2 linked regions of the Sporomusa sphaeroides DSM 2875 genome follow. The protein of the gene in region 2 binds, or shares a complex with, the protein of the main gene of each other region. Links are inferred from orthologs where the notes say so. Each region holds a gene or a part of one and is shown on either strand. Other genes may lie near its edges.

Region 1 (7,074 bases), 170 kb from region 2 along the record:
TGCCGCCGGGTCAGAGCCCTCCGCATGTTTAATAACTTCGGTACCGGTCCGCTGCCCCCAGATTTCTATCTGATCAATGGCAGCGGCGCGAAAGGTATCGCCGGCAGCCAACAGCACTTTCTTGCCGTTTTCACAATAATAGCTGGCTAATTTACCAATTGTCGTTGTTTTACCAACTCCATTTACGCCAACAACCAGTATAACGGTAGGCGGGTTATGGGCAGCTTCTGCCGGGGACTGACCTACCAGCATAGCACTGATTTTTTCCTGTAAGAATGGTTTTAGATCATCAGGAGAATTGATTAGCTTGTCTTTAATGCCTTTACGAATTTCAGCCATTAATTTGCTGGTGGTTGCTACACCAACATCTGCCGACAATAATACGGCTTCCAGATCATCAAGAAATTCGTCATCAATTGTGGCATAACCAATAACCAGCTGCTCGATTTTTTCCGTAAAGCTTTTCCTGGTTTTCTCCAGACCTGCTTTTAATTTATCAAAAAATCCCATTGTGAATTCCCCCAAATTAGATATTGTTATCCGGCTTTGTCCATAAACTTTACCGAAACCAGCCTGGATATTCCCGATTCTTCCATTGTCACGCCATGCAATACACCGGCGGCTTCCATAGTTCCTTTGCGGTGGGTAACAATAATAAATTGCGTGTTTTGTGCATAATCACGTAAAAATTCGCTAAACCGCTGTACGTTGGCTTCATCCAGGGCAGCATCAATTTCGTCAACCACACAGAAAGGTGCCGGACGATATGTCAGGATAGCAAATAACAATGCAATTACGGTAAGTGCCCGTTCACCGCCTGACAACAGGGCTAGATTTTGCAGTTTCTTTCCCGGAGGCTGTACAATAATATCTATGCCTGTTTCCAGAATATTGCCCGGCTCAATCAGCACAAGCTCCGCACGTCCACCACCAAACAAACGGTTGAATACATCGCCAAAGTATTGATTTATGGCTTTAAAGGCGGTATTAAATTGACGTGACATAGTAATATCAATATCTTTAATTACTGATGTCAAATACTCCTTAGCCTGTGATAAGTCAGTAACTTGCCCCTGCAAAAAGGCATATCGCTCCCGGACACGGTTATATTCTTCAATAGCTGCCGGATTAACCGGTCCAAGTGCTGCTATCTGCTGTTCAAGGGAAGCTATTGTCTGTAACAGCTGTTCAATACTGTCAGACCTTTTTAGCGCACGTGCCTCCTCGATTGTGAGGGCAAGCTGTCCGGTAAGCTGTTCGTGGCAGTTAGCTGCTTCATATGTATATTTAGTGACAAGTAATTCCATCTCGTGCAGTTTGTTTTGCAGGTCAGCACTCTGCCGGCGTAAATCTTTGATCTCTTTGTCCAGCCGGCCTATGCCTGCCAGTTTTTCCAGCTTGTCGGCATAAAGTGCCTGACGTGTTTCAACCAGCTGACATTTATCGCGTAACAGCCCTTCCTTGCTTGCCGAGAGTGAGACGAGTTCGTCCTGAGCTTGTCCATTCTCCGACTGTAGCTGCTGCTTCTCGGTATGGATACGGACAAGCTGCGCAGCCAGCGATGCTTGCAGCTGCGCAGCCTGCTCGCAACCTGCGCGGGCTGTGGTTACCGCTTGGGTAATGGCGCTGAGTTTAATTTTAGCATCGGTCAACTCATCGCCAATAGCCTGCTGCTCAGCTTTTTTGATTTTAAGTTCACCCTGCCAGTTTTCCACTTGTGATTTATAACCGATTTCCCGTGTTTCCAAAGAAGCAATGCTGGTTTTACTTTGCTCGAGCTTTTGTTGACAAACAACTATTTCGCGCTGACCATCCGCTGCTTCGGCAGTTATCGTTCTAAGCGCCAGCTCGCACTGTTCGTCCTCGGTCCTGACTGCAGCTAAATGAATTGCCAATTCGGCTTGACGAAGCTCTATTTCTTTTACATTGTTATCATAACCGGCCAGCTGCGCGTTAGCCCCGGTTATAGCGTTGGCAATAGCCGCTTTTTCCTGTTCTAAAATTTCCCGTTGCTCTTTCAGGGCTGTCAATGCTTGTTTAAGTGTGTCAATTTCATTATTCCTGGCAATAAAACTGGCTTCTTTACGCCCCATGCTGCCGCCGGTCAATGATCCGCCGGGATTAATAAGTTCACCGTCAAGGGTAACAATTTTTACGGAAAATCCACAATTGCGCGCAATTGTCAGTGCATGATCAATGGTTTTGGCAATAATAACCCGGCCCAGTAAATAGTTTACTACTGAGCGATACCGCTCGCTAACCCCGACAACATCTGCGGCAAACCCTAATGCGCCCGGCTGATTGGCGGCCAGTATTTCGGCTTCTCTTGGTTTACTTATTTTAATTGTGTTTAACGGTAAAAAAGTAGCCCGTCCTAATTTTTGTGTTTTCAAGAAATTAATAGCTTGCTTAGCGGTTTGATCGGTATCGGTAACAAGATGCTGTTGAGCACCGCCAAGTGCCACCTCAATGGCATTGACATAGGTATCCGGCACTGTCAAAAGCTGGGCTACTGCGCCACAAATCCCTTGACGCCAGGAACTCTGGTGTTTCAATATACCTTTTATCGCCCTGCCAAATCCTTCTAATTCCTGCTGCATGCTTGTCAAAACACTAAGGCGGGATGAGGTTTCATTTACCTTACCGGCAAGCTGCTGTTCTGTTTCTAAGATATTCTTATATTCATATTCCAATTTAGCCTTGTTCTGCTGCACAAGGCTAATCTGCTGTTCGAAATCCTTTCGCCGGTCAGCAAGCGCTTGAGTCTCGGCCTTAAGCTGCTGATCTTTAGCGCTGATCTCCTGCTGCCGGTTCAAATAGTTCTCATGTTCTTTAGCAAAATTCATCTGTTGTGCGGTTAACGCCGCCAAGTCACGCTCAAGCATGCGCAGGGCGTTACGTTCATTTACCAACAGCTGCAAATGTTCAAAGGTTTGCTCTTTACCTGTCTCAATTTGCTGCTCAAGCTGTCTGATGCTGGCAGCCAGGCACTCGCTGTGCCTGCTTTTCTCCGCTAACATGGCATTAGCAGTGACAATTTGTCCTTGTTTAGCTTCCAGCTCACCGTATAGCTCATTAAGTTTTACTTCTGCCGCTTGCTTTTCAGCAGTTAAGCGGGCAAGCTCATCGTCAAAACGCGCCTGCGCCTTTTGACCTTGTTCAATTCGCTCAGTCAGTACTCCTGTGCGGCTATCTGTGCGCTCTATTTCCTGGGCCACTTCTTGAATATTCTTTTCAGCACAAGTAATCGCTTCCTCTGTTTGAGCAAGCGTTAGCGTTAGCGCATCTTTTTCATTGTCGGCTGTAGTTAACCGGGCACTGGCTGCAATACTCCGGTCTGTTACATTAGCCTGTTCCAGCTTGGCGCTCTCTACCAGCTTTTCCGCTTTTGTCAACCGTTCCAGCAGCAAAGTTGCCTGACAGGCTGTCAATTCCGTGTTTAACAAATTAAACTGGCTAGTCCTGTCAGCGCTTTCTTTGAGCGGTTCCAACTGACTTTCAAGCTCTGCGGTAATATCCCGAACCCGGGTCAGATTTTGTTCTGTGTCGTCCAGCTTACGCAAGGCATCCCGTTTACGCTGTTTATACTTGATGATACCGGCGGCTTCTTCAAACAAAAGCCGGCGTTCTTCAGGTTTGCTGCTTAATATCTCATCAACTTTGTTCTGCCCGATTACTGTCATCGAATCACGGCCCAGTCCTGTATCTGCCAGCATTTCATGAATATCTTTTAATCGGCAGGGTGTTTTATTGATGTAATATTCACTGTCCCCTGAACGAAATACGCGGCGGGTGATGGTAACTTCACTAAAATCCAATGCCAGCTGCCCATCACTGTTATCAAATACGAGAGAAACTTCTGCTACTCCCAAAGGTCTGCGGTTGACACTGCCGGCAAAGATGACATCCTCCATCTTGGCACCACGCAAGGTGCGCAGGCTCTGTTCACCAAGCGCCCAACGAATGGCATCAGAAATATTGCTTTTGCCGCTGCCGTTGGGGCCAACAATGGCTGTTATTCCTTGTCCAAACTCCAGTTCGGTTTTTTCGGCAAACGATTTAAACCCATATGCCTCAAGTCGGCGGAGCAGCATACTAATCACCCTTTATATTTAAAGTCACTCAAAATTTTACCATGCCAGGTACAGTAACACAAGAGCAGAGAACATAAGACCATAACTTAGCCAGCGGATTCCCGGAACATTCCTGAGGCACAAAACGGCCGTTATGCATAAGCGGAAGTTGAACGCCGACGTCGCAGCGTTCCGTGCGGGCTTTGCATTGGCGCGCAAAACTTACAAATTTTAGATATATAAAAAAGCCTGCAGCAGGTGCTGGCAGACTTTTTCACAGCAAGCCGAATCTCATTAACGAGGCTCAACGATAAATCTAATGGCGGTACGTTCTTCCCCGTCAATAGAAATTTCCGCAAAAGCTGGTATGGTAATCAAATCAATGCCATTGGGAGCGACGAAACCACGTGAAATCGCAATAGCCTTGATAGCCTGATTAACCGCCCCTGCACCTACTGCCTGCACTTCTGCGGTACCTTTTTCCCGCAAAACTGCGGCCAGAGCGCCTGCTACGGATTTGGGATTTGATTGTGCAGATACTTTCAGCACTTCCATTTTTTCGCTCTCCTCCTTTGAATTCAGGGCCTATACATAAAGGTATTCTTCCTATTTCCTAAAAATTCCTTCTTTTACATGATTTTTAAATTTCATTTTATCATATTTTTGCTTTTTTGCTCAAAAGAAAGGAAAGGCCCTTATGTCTGAGCAGGAGCGAGCCAGGAATGACTGTCGAATCAGCACATAGTGTTATCGCCGATAAGTTGTATTGCAGTCGCAGGCGACTGAGATTGTTATTATGTTGTCCCCGTACTTTAGAGGTGTCTTTAGGGTGGTGAACAATCGTAAAACCGGTTTCAGTATCGAAGAAATTTTGTTCAATAAACCGGGTCAGCATTAAGTAAAAAATATGTGAATCCACCAGTTCGCCAAAAGCCGGATGATACGGCCCGGCAAGTACATTCTTGTCCAGTTCCTCACTGGCTTGGAGGCCTGTTCGAATAACCTCAATACCCTGGCGTTCAAAAACGAGTTTCATATAAGCGCAGCGGGCTACTGCCTGCGGTAATGACAACGGCTGGTAGACACCCTGCTGATATAATTCTGCCAGCCTTGTTCCGGCAATAACGATAGCCGGGTAAATGCGGACAAAATCCGGACATAAAGTGACGGTCTGACGTACGGTAGTAATTAAGCTCATCCAATCCTCACCAGGTAAACCGGGCATCAATTGCAAGCCACAGCTAATACCGGCAGCTTTCAGCAAATTCACAGCTTCAGCTACAATTTGACTGCTATGCCCGCGCGCCGCATTAAAAAGTACAGCATCGTCAAAAGACTGAACACCAAGTTCAACAATACTCACCCCGTGACTGCGAAGATTGGCAAGCGTACTGCCGGTTATACAGTCAGGTCTGGTAGAAAGACGAATAGCATGAATTTGACCATTATATAAAGCCTGACTGGCCGGAGCCAGCAATTCATTTTGCATAGCCTGCGGCAAAGCGGTAAAACTGCCGCCGTAGAAGGCTACTTCTATCCGGCGAGCTTGATTAATGTCAGCCAGCCGCTCCTGAATAACAGCCGCTACCTGCCTGGCAGTAACTGGTGTCAATAGGCCGGTTATTTTTCTCTGATTACAGAAAATGCATTCATGCAAACAACCCAAATGGGGGATAAATACCGGGATAATATAATGCTTCATAATACTACAATACTCCTATACAGAAAGGACGACCAAAATGGCCGCCCTGGTTTCACATATTATTGAGTTATTGTGCCAAGCTTTAGCAGCGCCTGTTTGGCAGCCTGTTGTTCAGCTTCTTTTTTACTTTTGCCCCAGCCTGAACCCATACGTTCAGTATTCACAAAAACAGCCACTTCAAAAGATTTATCATGATCAGGCCCGCGTTCGTTAATAACTTCATAGGCAATTTTGCTATCATTATTTTTTTGCACAATTTCCTGCAGCCAAGTCTTATAATCTTTTAAATAGTCACCACGTTCAACCAGCTTCAATTCAGATTTAAGCTGATTTAACACATAGCGGGCTGCGCTCTTGAAGCCTGCATCAAGATAAACAGCACCAATAATGGCTTCAAAGGCATCTGCGAGAATGGATATCCGTTCCCGTCCGCCAGACAGTGCTTCCCCTTTACCTAAGAGGAGATATTCACCAATTTTGAGTTCCAATGCTCTTTTAGCCAGCGTTTGTTCGCAAACCACCTGAGCCCTGGCTTTGGTAAGTTCGCCTTCAGGCAATTGTGGGCACTGACTAAACAAATATGAGCTAATGATCAGGTCCAAAACCGCATCGCCTAAGAATTCCAAACGCTCATTATGCCTAATACTGGTGCCTTTAGTTTCATTGGCATATGACGTATGGATAAGAGCCTGATGCAGCAGTTTATAATCGCCGAACACAACTCCTAAGGACCGGCACAACTCAGTTAACGCTTGCATGCGGGTATCATCTAGCATCCCTTTAACTTCTTTCATAAAAAAATAGGTTACGCCTGATATTTTTTTACCAGGATGGTTGCGTTGTGACCACCGAAACCAAAAGAGTTCGAAAGTGCCACATTTACAACTTGTTCCCGTGGTTTATTTGCTACATAATCCAGATCCAGCTCAGGGTCCTGGTTTTCTATATTGATGGTCGGCGGGACGATACTGTTAGCAACGGCAAGCACGCAAGCAATTGTCTCAATACCACCGGCTGCGCCTAACAGGTGCCCAGTCATGGACTTAGTTGAGCTAACCTTGAGGTTTTTAGCATGTTCACCAAACAATGACTTTATCGCAAGTGTTTCATTTTTGTCATTGAGCGGTGTGGAAGTACCATGAGCATTGATGTAATCTACTTCTTTAGGCTCAATTCCGCCATCTTTGAGCGCCATAGCCATGCATTTAGCGGCTTGAGCACCTTCAGGGGCGGGAGCGGTAATATGATAGGCGTCGGCATTAGAACCGTAGCCGATAATTTCCGCATAAATTTTGGCGC
Region 2 (7,392 bases):
TGTAAAACGAAGGAGATGACTTTGATTAATCCCGATAATTCGGCAATTTTCATAATACCCAGCCATAAGCACATAATTCCAATTAAATTAATCGCCAATTCGACTGCACTTTTGGCAGCGCTGATGGCGCTCGCAGTAACAACCTCAATCCTCCCGTTCATTCCGGCATAAATAATGCCGCTGGCCATCAGTAACAACCAAATTACATTAATCATCACACTATCACCCATTATGATGTATGACAGAATGTTGCAGGCTAGAACGTCAAAAGGACGCCGGCGGCGTCCTTTAAGCAAAATTGCGAATTACAAATGTCACGAAGCCTACCACTGATCCCCAAATCAGTTTGAAAAATGATTTTCGTTCCACCGTCCGGTCAGCAACCAGTTCGGTACTGGCAACTGCTACATTATCGTACATGACGGTAACTGTGCCGAGTTTCTGCCCGGCGGCAACCGGTGCGGCAACTTTTTCAGGAGCATCAATTACCGTGGTAAATTTATCAAATTCATTATCAGCAACCGGTAGAATAATATCATCAGTGGCCATCAGTTTTACCTTACCGACTTTACCCTCAGTAATTTTAACGGTCTTTAGGATATCATCCTTACGGACAACAGGCAGTTGTGTGAGCTTGCTGAAACCGTAATCCAAAAGGTTTATGGAATCATCCCACATATGTTCGCTGTCCAGCACTACGGCAATAATTTGAATGCCGTTCCGGTTGGCGGCTGAAACCAGGCAGCGTCCTGCAGCATCGGTATAGCCTGTTTTAACCCCGTTAGCCCCGTCATAGAGCCATAGCATTTTGTTTTCGTTATACAAATCCCGGTCATGATCTTTCCCTGGCCAGGGAATAACTTTATGCTGGGTTGAAACAATTTGAGCAAAGAGTTGATTTTTATATCCGTATGCTGTAATTTTGGCCAAATCATGTGCCGTGCTATAATGCTGTTCATCAGGCAGGCCGCTGCTATTGGTGAAATTGCTGTTGACCGCGCCAATAGCATGAGCTTTAGCGGTCATCTGTTTAGCAAAATTTTCTACCGAGCCTGAAATATGTTCAGCCACAGCTACGGTTGCGTCATTGCCGGATACAAGCATTACGCCATACAACATATCCAGCAAGGTAAGCCGCTCGCCTGCTGTGAGCCATAAAGAGGATCCTTCCGTGCCGGCAGCTTGGTCGCTGGCAGTAACCACATCATCCAGTTTGCCGTACTCGAGCGCTGTTATCAGTGTCATAATCTTGGTGGTACTGGCCGGATAGCGCTGTTCTGCCGCATTTTTGCTATAAAGTACTTTTCCTGTTGATGCTTCTATGACAATTGCCGATTTAGCCGTAAGTTCCGGCAGAGCAGTCCCGGCAAATACAGTTGTTGGCAAAAAAACCAGACATAGCAGGGACAATATTCCAAAATTAATTAGTCGTCGCATAATTCAATCCTTTCGCGTAAGGTAAGCCAAGCAATATTATATAATTAAATTCACCACAGGTCAAAAGTAATTACCTGCCAAATTAATCCATGTTATAAGCCAGACCAGCATCCATTTGTATCAAAATCAGGATCAATTTAGCGAGGATTGTTGCGCAGTGCAAGGCGGAGGAACCACACCGGCGTCGTAAAGCGGCTGTTAATAGCTAAGCTTGTCTAAATTTTACGTGTAATACTATCATGGCATTATTTGCGCAGCAGACGGAAATAATAGTAACAAATTCAAGGAGGTGAATCAATATGGAAACACTTGATCTTAAATCATCGTTGCGCACCACCCTGACGCAAAAGCAGGAACTTGTGCGCGATTATCAGTCGTTTGCCGATCGTATTAATGACAAAGAAGTAGCTAAAATGTTTAAACATTTCGCAGAAGCGGAAGCGCTGCATGCCACGCAAATTAAGAATAAGTTGGATGATTTAGCCAGCAATTAGTACTTGTATATGTAAAAACCCACACAATTATGTGTGGGTTTTTACATATACGACCGGTTGTCCTACTCCTCTGCCGAAGACTGCCGGTAGCCTTGAGTTTCGGCAGTTTGCGCAAGCTCTTCAAGTTCTTCCTCTTCACTGGCATCTTTGCTCAGCATGCTTTCAATCTTATTTATTACTTGTGGCACCATATCAATAAGCCGGTCATAAAAAAGGTTGCTCTCCACCGACATAAACCGCACTCCGCTAGTCGGCGAGCATACTAAAAATCCTACCGGTTTCACGCTAATGCCGGCACCGCTGGCACCACCAAAAGGGTGGCTGTGTGCAGCCGCTGTATCTTCGGCCTCATAGTCGCCGCCACCTGCCGCAAAACCAAATGTTACCCGCGATATAGGGACAATCACAGTTCCATCAGGGGTTTCCACCGCGTCGCCAACAATGGTATTGACATCAACCATACCTTTGATACTTTCCATAGCTGTTTTCATTAAACCCTGTATCGGATGATCAGCCACTGCGAGTCGCCTCCTTGTGCAATGAATTTGCTACTCTCGCCATACTTGCAGTAATAACATTGCCAAGTCTGATTCTGAATATACACCTTACTTCGACCTCCAGATAGTTGCATCCATATACGGGCTTCACCCTTACCGCAGGTTCGGAATCCATAATCAACCTATTTTGCAGCGATTGCAGCAACAGGCCCAGCATAGAGCCCAATATGCCCATTAGGACACCCGTAACAGCGGCATCCTCAAAGCCATATACAACTTTTATCTCAAGCCTGTCACAATGCATCGCCTGCGTTAATCTGTTTGTATAATGGCGATAGGTGCGGAAAAAGTGTCTGGTTGACTTAAGCAAACGCAAGAATCGCCGCGGGTTGTAAATAAATATCTTGGCCAGTTTTTTTACAAAACGCTGCTCACGCTCCGCATGTGTTTCGGTTTTAGCATGGGAAGTCTGTATTTCCGAGGTAACCCATGGCAAATCATTATACTGGATAATTTCAATAACAGGAATTTTCATGGTATAAATGAGCAGCTTTCTCAAGGCATAAACAGTCACTTCAAGAAAATCATCATCTTTACGCCGGCAAAAATGCAAGTCAATGTACAGGTTGACTTGTGAAAGCAGCCATAAAAAAAAGAGCACTGTTGTCAGGAATAATAGCCAGCTTTCCATGCTTTCCACCTCTCGCCTTGTAGCCTATTAGTTAGTATGCACGAATAAATAAAAATAAGACAACCAATGGTTGTCTTATTCCTCAGTCTCCGTACCCGGAAGCAGGCTGGCGATGGCCGGTAGGTCATCTAAGCTGTTCAGGCCAAAACATTGTAAGAACTCGTTAGTTGTGCCATATAAAATCGGACGTCCTACCGCTTCTTTGCGGCCTACTTCTTTAATGAGTGTACGGTCAAGCAGTGTAGTAATCACTCTGTCGGCTTTAACACCACGGATACTCTCAATTTCCTGTTTGGTCACAGGTTGTTTAAAGGCGACAATGGCGAGTGTTTCCAGGGCGGCAGCCGACAATTTGCTATCCTGCAGTTCGGCCAGTTTGCTGACAATATCAACAAGCGAGGGTTTTGTACATAGTTGATACCCACCTGCCACTTCCACAATGGTAAGACCACGCTGCTCACTCACCATGATGCCTGTCATTTCGACGATCAACGCATGCACATGGTCAACGTGAATATCTAATATTTGAGCTATTTTTGCCGCAGGCAGCGGCTGTCCGCTAGCAAATAGCAACGCTTCAATTGCTCCTTGCAAATGCTGATAAAACATCCGCCGGTCACTCCTTCAAACTAAGGCAAATCGGTGCAAACTGCTTTTCCTGGTGAATCATGATTTGCTTTAATCTAATTAGCTCCAATAACGCTAAAAAAGCGGCAATAAACTCCGAACGGGAACCTGTCCTAATCATGAGTTTGTGAAATTCCAGCTTCCCGTTGTTACTTCTTAACAGCGTCATAATATCGTGCATTTTATCCTTAACACTTATCTCTTCCGGGGCAATAACGGCAAAGTCAGGGATCACACTTTCCCAGAGCGCGGCAAAAGCTTTTAGCAGATCGTCAAGTGAAAGCCCTTCAGGCAGTGGAAACTGCTTGGCAAACTCCTGCGGCGATCTAATAAAATATTTGTCCCGCTCACTGCCCAGTTGGTTGAGGAACTGGGCTACTTGCTTATATTTACGATATTCAATCAGCCGGTCAACCAGTTCTTGGCGCGGATCAATAAGCTCATCGGCTGCTTCGGCAATAACCGGACGCGGCAATAACATATGCGATTTTATTTGTAACAGAGTAGCCGCCATAACGAGAAATTCACTGGCTACTTCAATATCGAACTCTTCCATAGCCTTAAGATAGTACAGATATTGCTCGGTTATCTCAGCGATGGGAATATTATAGATATCTATCTGACTTTTTTCAATTAGATGCATTAGTAAGGCTAATGGTCCCTCAAAAGCTTCTAGCTTGATAGTATAGCCTGACATAGTTTAACTAGCCCAAGTTCATGACTGACCGGACTTCTTCCATGGTTGCTGCTGCTACTTTTCTCGCACGTTCGGCACCGTAAGCTAATATTTCCCTGATTTTTTCAGGCTTGGCCGCCAGCTCTTTGCGGCGGCTATGGACATCGACCAATGTGGTAACCATCTTTTCAGCCAGCCGTTTTTTACATTCTACACAGCCAATACTGGCATTCCGGCAATGACCGGCAATTTCGCTTTGTTCCTGCTGTGAACTAAAGATTTTGTGAAAGGTATAGACTGTACAAACTTCCGGATCACCCGCATCGGTTTTCTTAACCCGCTTGGGATCAGTAATCATCAGCCTTACCCGCGCCTGCAACTCCTCCGGCTCAGCCGCATACGGAATCTCATTGCCATAGGATTTACTCATCTTGCGCCCATCGATGCCTGGCAACAGGGGGCTTAAAATAGCCTGAGGCTCAGGAAATATCGGCTTGTACAAATTTGCAAAACGACGAACAATTTCTCTTGTCAGTTCAAGATGCGGTATCTGATCTTCAGCTACCGGCACGACATCAGCCTTATACAAGATAATGTCGGCCGTCATCAATTCCGGATATCCCAAAAATCCGTAAGTATTAATCTCTTTACCCATTTCACCTAATTGCTGCAATTTATCTTTATAGGTCGGGACACGTTCCAGCCAGGACAGCGGTGTCATCATTGACAGCAGCAAATGTAGTTCAGCATGTTCTTTTACATGCGACTGGACAAACACAATACTCTTCTCCGGATCCAGGCCGGCACTCAGCCAGTCCAGCGCTATATTTTCAATACGCTCAGGCAGTTTGCCGGTATCTTCGTACGAAGATGTAAGCGCATGCCAATCTACTATCGAATATATGCAATCATATTCTTCCTGCAGTTTGATCCAGTTGCTAAGCACCTGATAATTCCCCATATGGAAATTCCCCGACGGCTGCATGCCGCTAAAAATACGTTTTTTAGTCAAAATATATCTCCTCCTGTTATAAAACTGTCATTACTATTAAATTAATAATATAGGATAAACCAATTCTCAGCGGATAGATAATGCTGCCAATAACACCGGTAAAGACAAGTGCTATTAATATAAAGGAGCCATATTGCTCCATTCTATCAAATATCTCTCCCTGACGGGCTGGCAGTATACTTGCCAGTATCTTTGAACCGTCAAGCGGCGGTATGGGTATCAAATTAAATACGGCTAAAATTATGTTATAGCTGTACAGCAGCCACAAAACTTTTACCCAATCCCCGTGTAACAACTGCAACTTACCCAAAATGGCTATGGCAAAGGCGGTTAAGAGCGCCAGCAGCATATTAGACACAGGCCCTGCCAGCGATACGAGTAACATTCCCTTGCGGTAATCCGTAAAATTGCCGGGATTAATAGGAACAGGCTTCGCCCAGCCAAACTGAGCCAGCCACAACATTAAGAGTCCAATGGGATCAAGATGTGATACAGGATTAAGTGTTAACCGCCCCATAAACCGCGGAGTCGGATCACCTAACGTAACTGCAACCCTGGCATGGGCATATTCATGTACCGTGAGGGCAATTAATAATGCCGGGATTCTGAATATCATATCGGCGTCAAAACCAAACAAATGGAGTCCTCCTTATTACTTTCACTCGACGTACTACTAAATTATACTAAAAAAGCAAGCAAAAGCAAAATAAAATAGCGGATTATTTCTATACTATCTACAATGCGTTACAGTTTTGCAGCGACTGGTGTGTTGGCAAAAGCACAAGTCAAGCGCCAGCGGTGGAGCGTTGTCAATACACCAGCCGTCTGCGACTGCAAATTCTTTACTGCTGAATATATAAAATTAGCAAAACCTGCTCAAAATAAACATATCCGGGTAAACTGCTGTTCTTTACCTTAAAATGAAAGGAGGCATCTACTTATTATGCGGGTACTGTCACTGATAAACATTGCGGTATTTACTTTGATTTTGCTGTTACTGGCCGGCTGCGGCTTAGCAGGGCCTGCGCCTAAACCGGAAATAGGTCCTGCCGGCAAACCGGTTGAATCAAAGCCCAACCCGCCGGTTTGGGAAAGATTTATTTCAGCACCTGCCGAACTCTATGATCTGGAAGCCACCGCCGGAGTTGTATTTGAAGGCATTAACAAAGAAGACTGGGCCCAGGCGCAGGCCGGGCTTGCCAATCTGCAAGCCAAGTGGCAGCAAGGCAAAGCCGCCGTCGGCGATAAAAAAGGCGTAAAGGAAGCCGATGAAGCTATGGGAAAACTAATTGCAGCCATCAATTCCGAAAAAATAACCGAATCTCATGAAAACCTGCTTGCCTTTATGGGTAGCATCAGCGATATCGGCAAGTCCTATAAACTATCACCTGTTGCCGATATTATTGCTGTCAGTAATGGGATACGCAATGTCAGTTTTTATGTAGAAAATAAAGATTGGGAAAAAGCTGTCATTAAAGCAAAAGAATTACAGGGAACCTGGGAAAAAGTAAAGCCTGGCATGGAGCAGGTTGGGATTTTAGGTGAGATAACCAAAACCCATTCAACGGTAAATCAGTTGAAAGATTCCGTTAATGCTGAAAATAAAGGCGCGTTTAAAGAGCAACTGGCCAACATCAATGAAAGCATGGGATATATACGTGAATTTTTTCGTGGAAAATAGCCTCCAGCAACAATGCCGCCCGGAAACTACGGGCGGCATTGTTTGTCTTACTTTTTATCTTGGTCACTACTGTCTTTAGTATTGTCTTGCACGCCGGTACTTTCAAGCCGGTCTGCATCCTGAGGTTTTAGGACGGCAGGACGCAATATTTTATTAGGTATGGGCAACCGGAATAACACGTCTTTCATCGCACCAAAATTAAAAGGAATTGCCGGCCACAGATAAGGAATGCCAAAAGATTTCGTTGTCAGCATCAATAAAAATACGGCTCCTACTC

What was found.
Region 1: the proteins of SPSPH_RS09280 (region 2) and smc are in contact, whole or in part, in a crystal structure (PDB 3ZGX), measured with the Bacillus subtilis proteins. The link is inferred for Sporomusa sphaeroides DSM 2875 from one-to-one orthologs.

The regions. Positions count from the first base shown.
Region 1 is NZ_CP146991.1:1,849,187-1,856,260, reverse strand. The notes cover bases 337-4,468. They hold smc (chromosome segregation protein SMC), read right to left. Parts: upstream 4,095-4,468; coding sequence 537-4,094; downstream 337-536. Other genes in these bases: SPSPH_RS08335 (stage V sporulation protein S), read right to left, coding at 4,368-4,468; ftsY (signal recognition particle-docking protein FtsY), read right to left, coding at 337-510. In the rest of the region: more of ftsY, read right to left, coding at 1-336; more of SPSPH_RS08335, read right to left, coding at 4,469-4,628; SPSPH_RS08330 (elongator complex protein 3), read right to left, coding at 4,729-5,775; rnc (ribonuclease III), read right to left, coding at 5,835-6,569; fabF (beta-ketoacyl-ACP synthase II), read right to left, coding at 6,581-7,074. UniProt on the Bacillus subtilis protein: Required for chromosome condensation and partitioning.
Region 2 is NZ_CP146991.1:2,021,458-2,028,849, reverse strand. What follows is about bases 2,590-5,387. They hold SPSPH_RS09280 (segregation and condensation protein A), read right to left. Parts: upstream 4,444-5,387; coding sequence 3,736-4,443; downstream 2,590-3,735. Other genes in these bases: trpS (tryptophan--tRNA ligase), read right to left, coding at 4,451-5,387; scpB (SMC-Scp complex subunit ScpB), read right to left, coding at 3,195-3,728; SPSPH_RS09290 (DUF2953 domain-containing protein), read right to left, coding at 2,590-3,119. Also shown: SPSPH_RS09310 (nucleoside recognition domain-containing protein), read right to left, coding at 1-215; SPSPH_RS09305 (D-alanyl-D-alanine carboxypeptidase family protein), read right to left, coding at 289-1,437; SPSPH_RS09300 (rubrerythrin family protein), read left to right, coding at 1,737-1,931; ytfJ (GerW family sporulation protein), read right to left, coding at 1,994-2,449; more of SPSPH_RS09290, read right to left, coding at 2,442-2,589; more of trpS, read right to left, coding at 5,388-5,434; SPSPH_RS09270 (site-2 protease family protein), read right to left, coding at 5,451-6,071; SPSPH_RS09265 (DUF4363 family protein), read left to right, coding at 6,378-7,115; SPSPH_RS09260 (spore germination protein), read right to left, coding at 7,163-7,392. UniProt on the Bacillus subtilis protein: Participates in chromosomal partition during cell division. May act via the formation of a condensin-like complex containing Smc and ScpB that pull DNA away from mid-cell into both cell halves.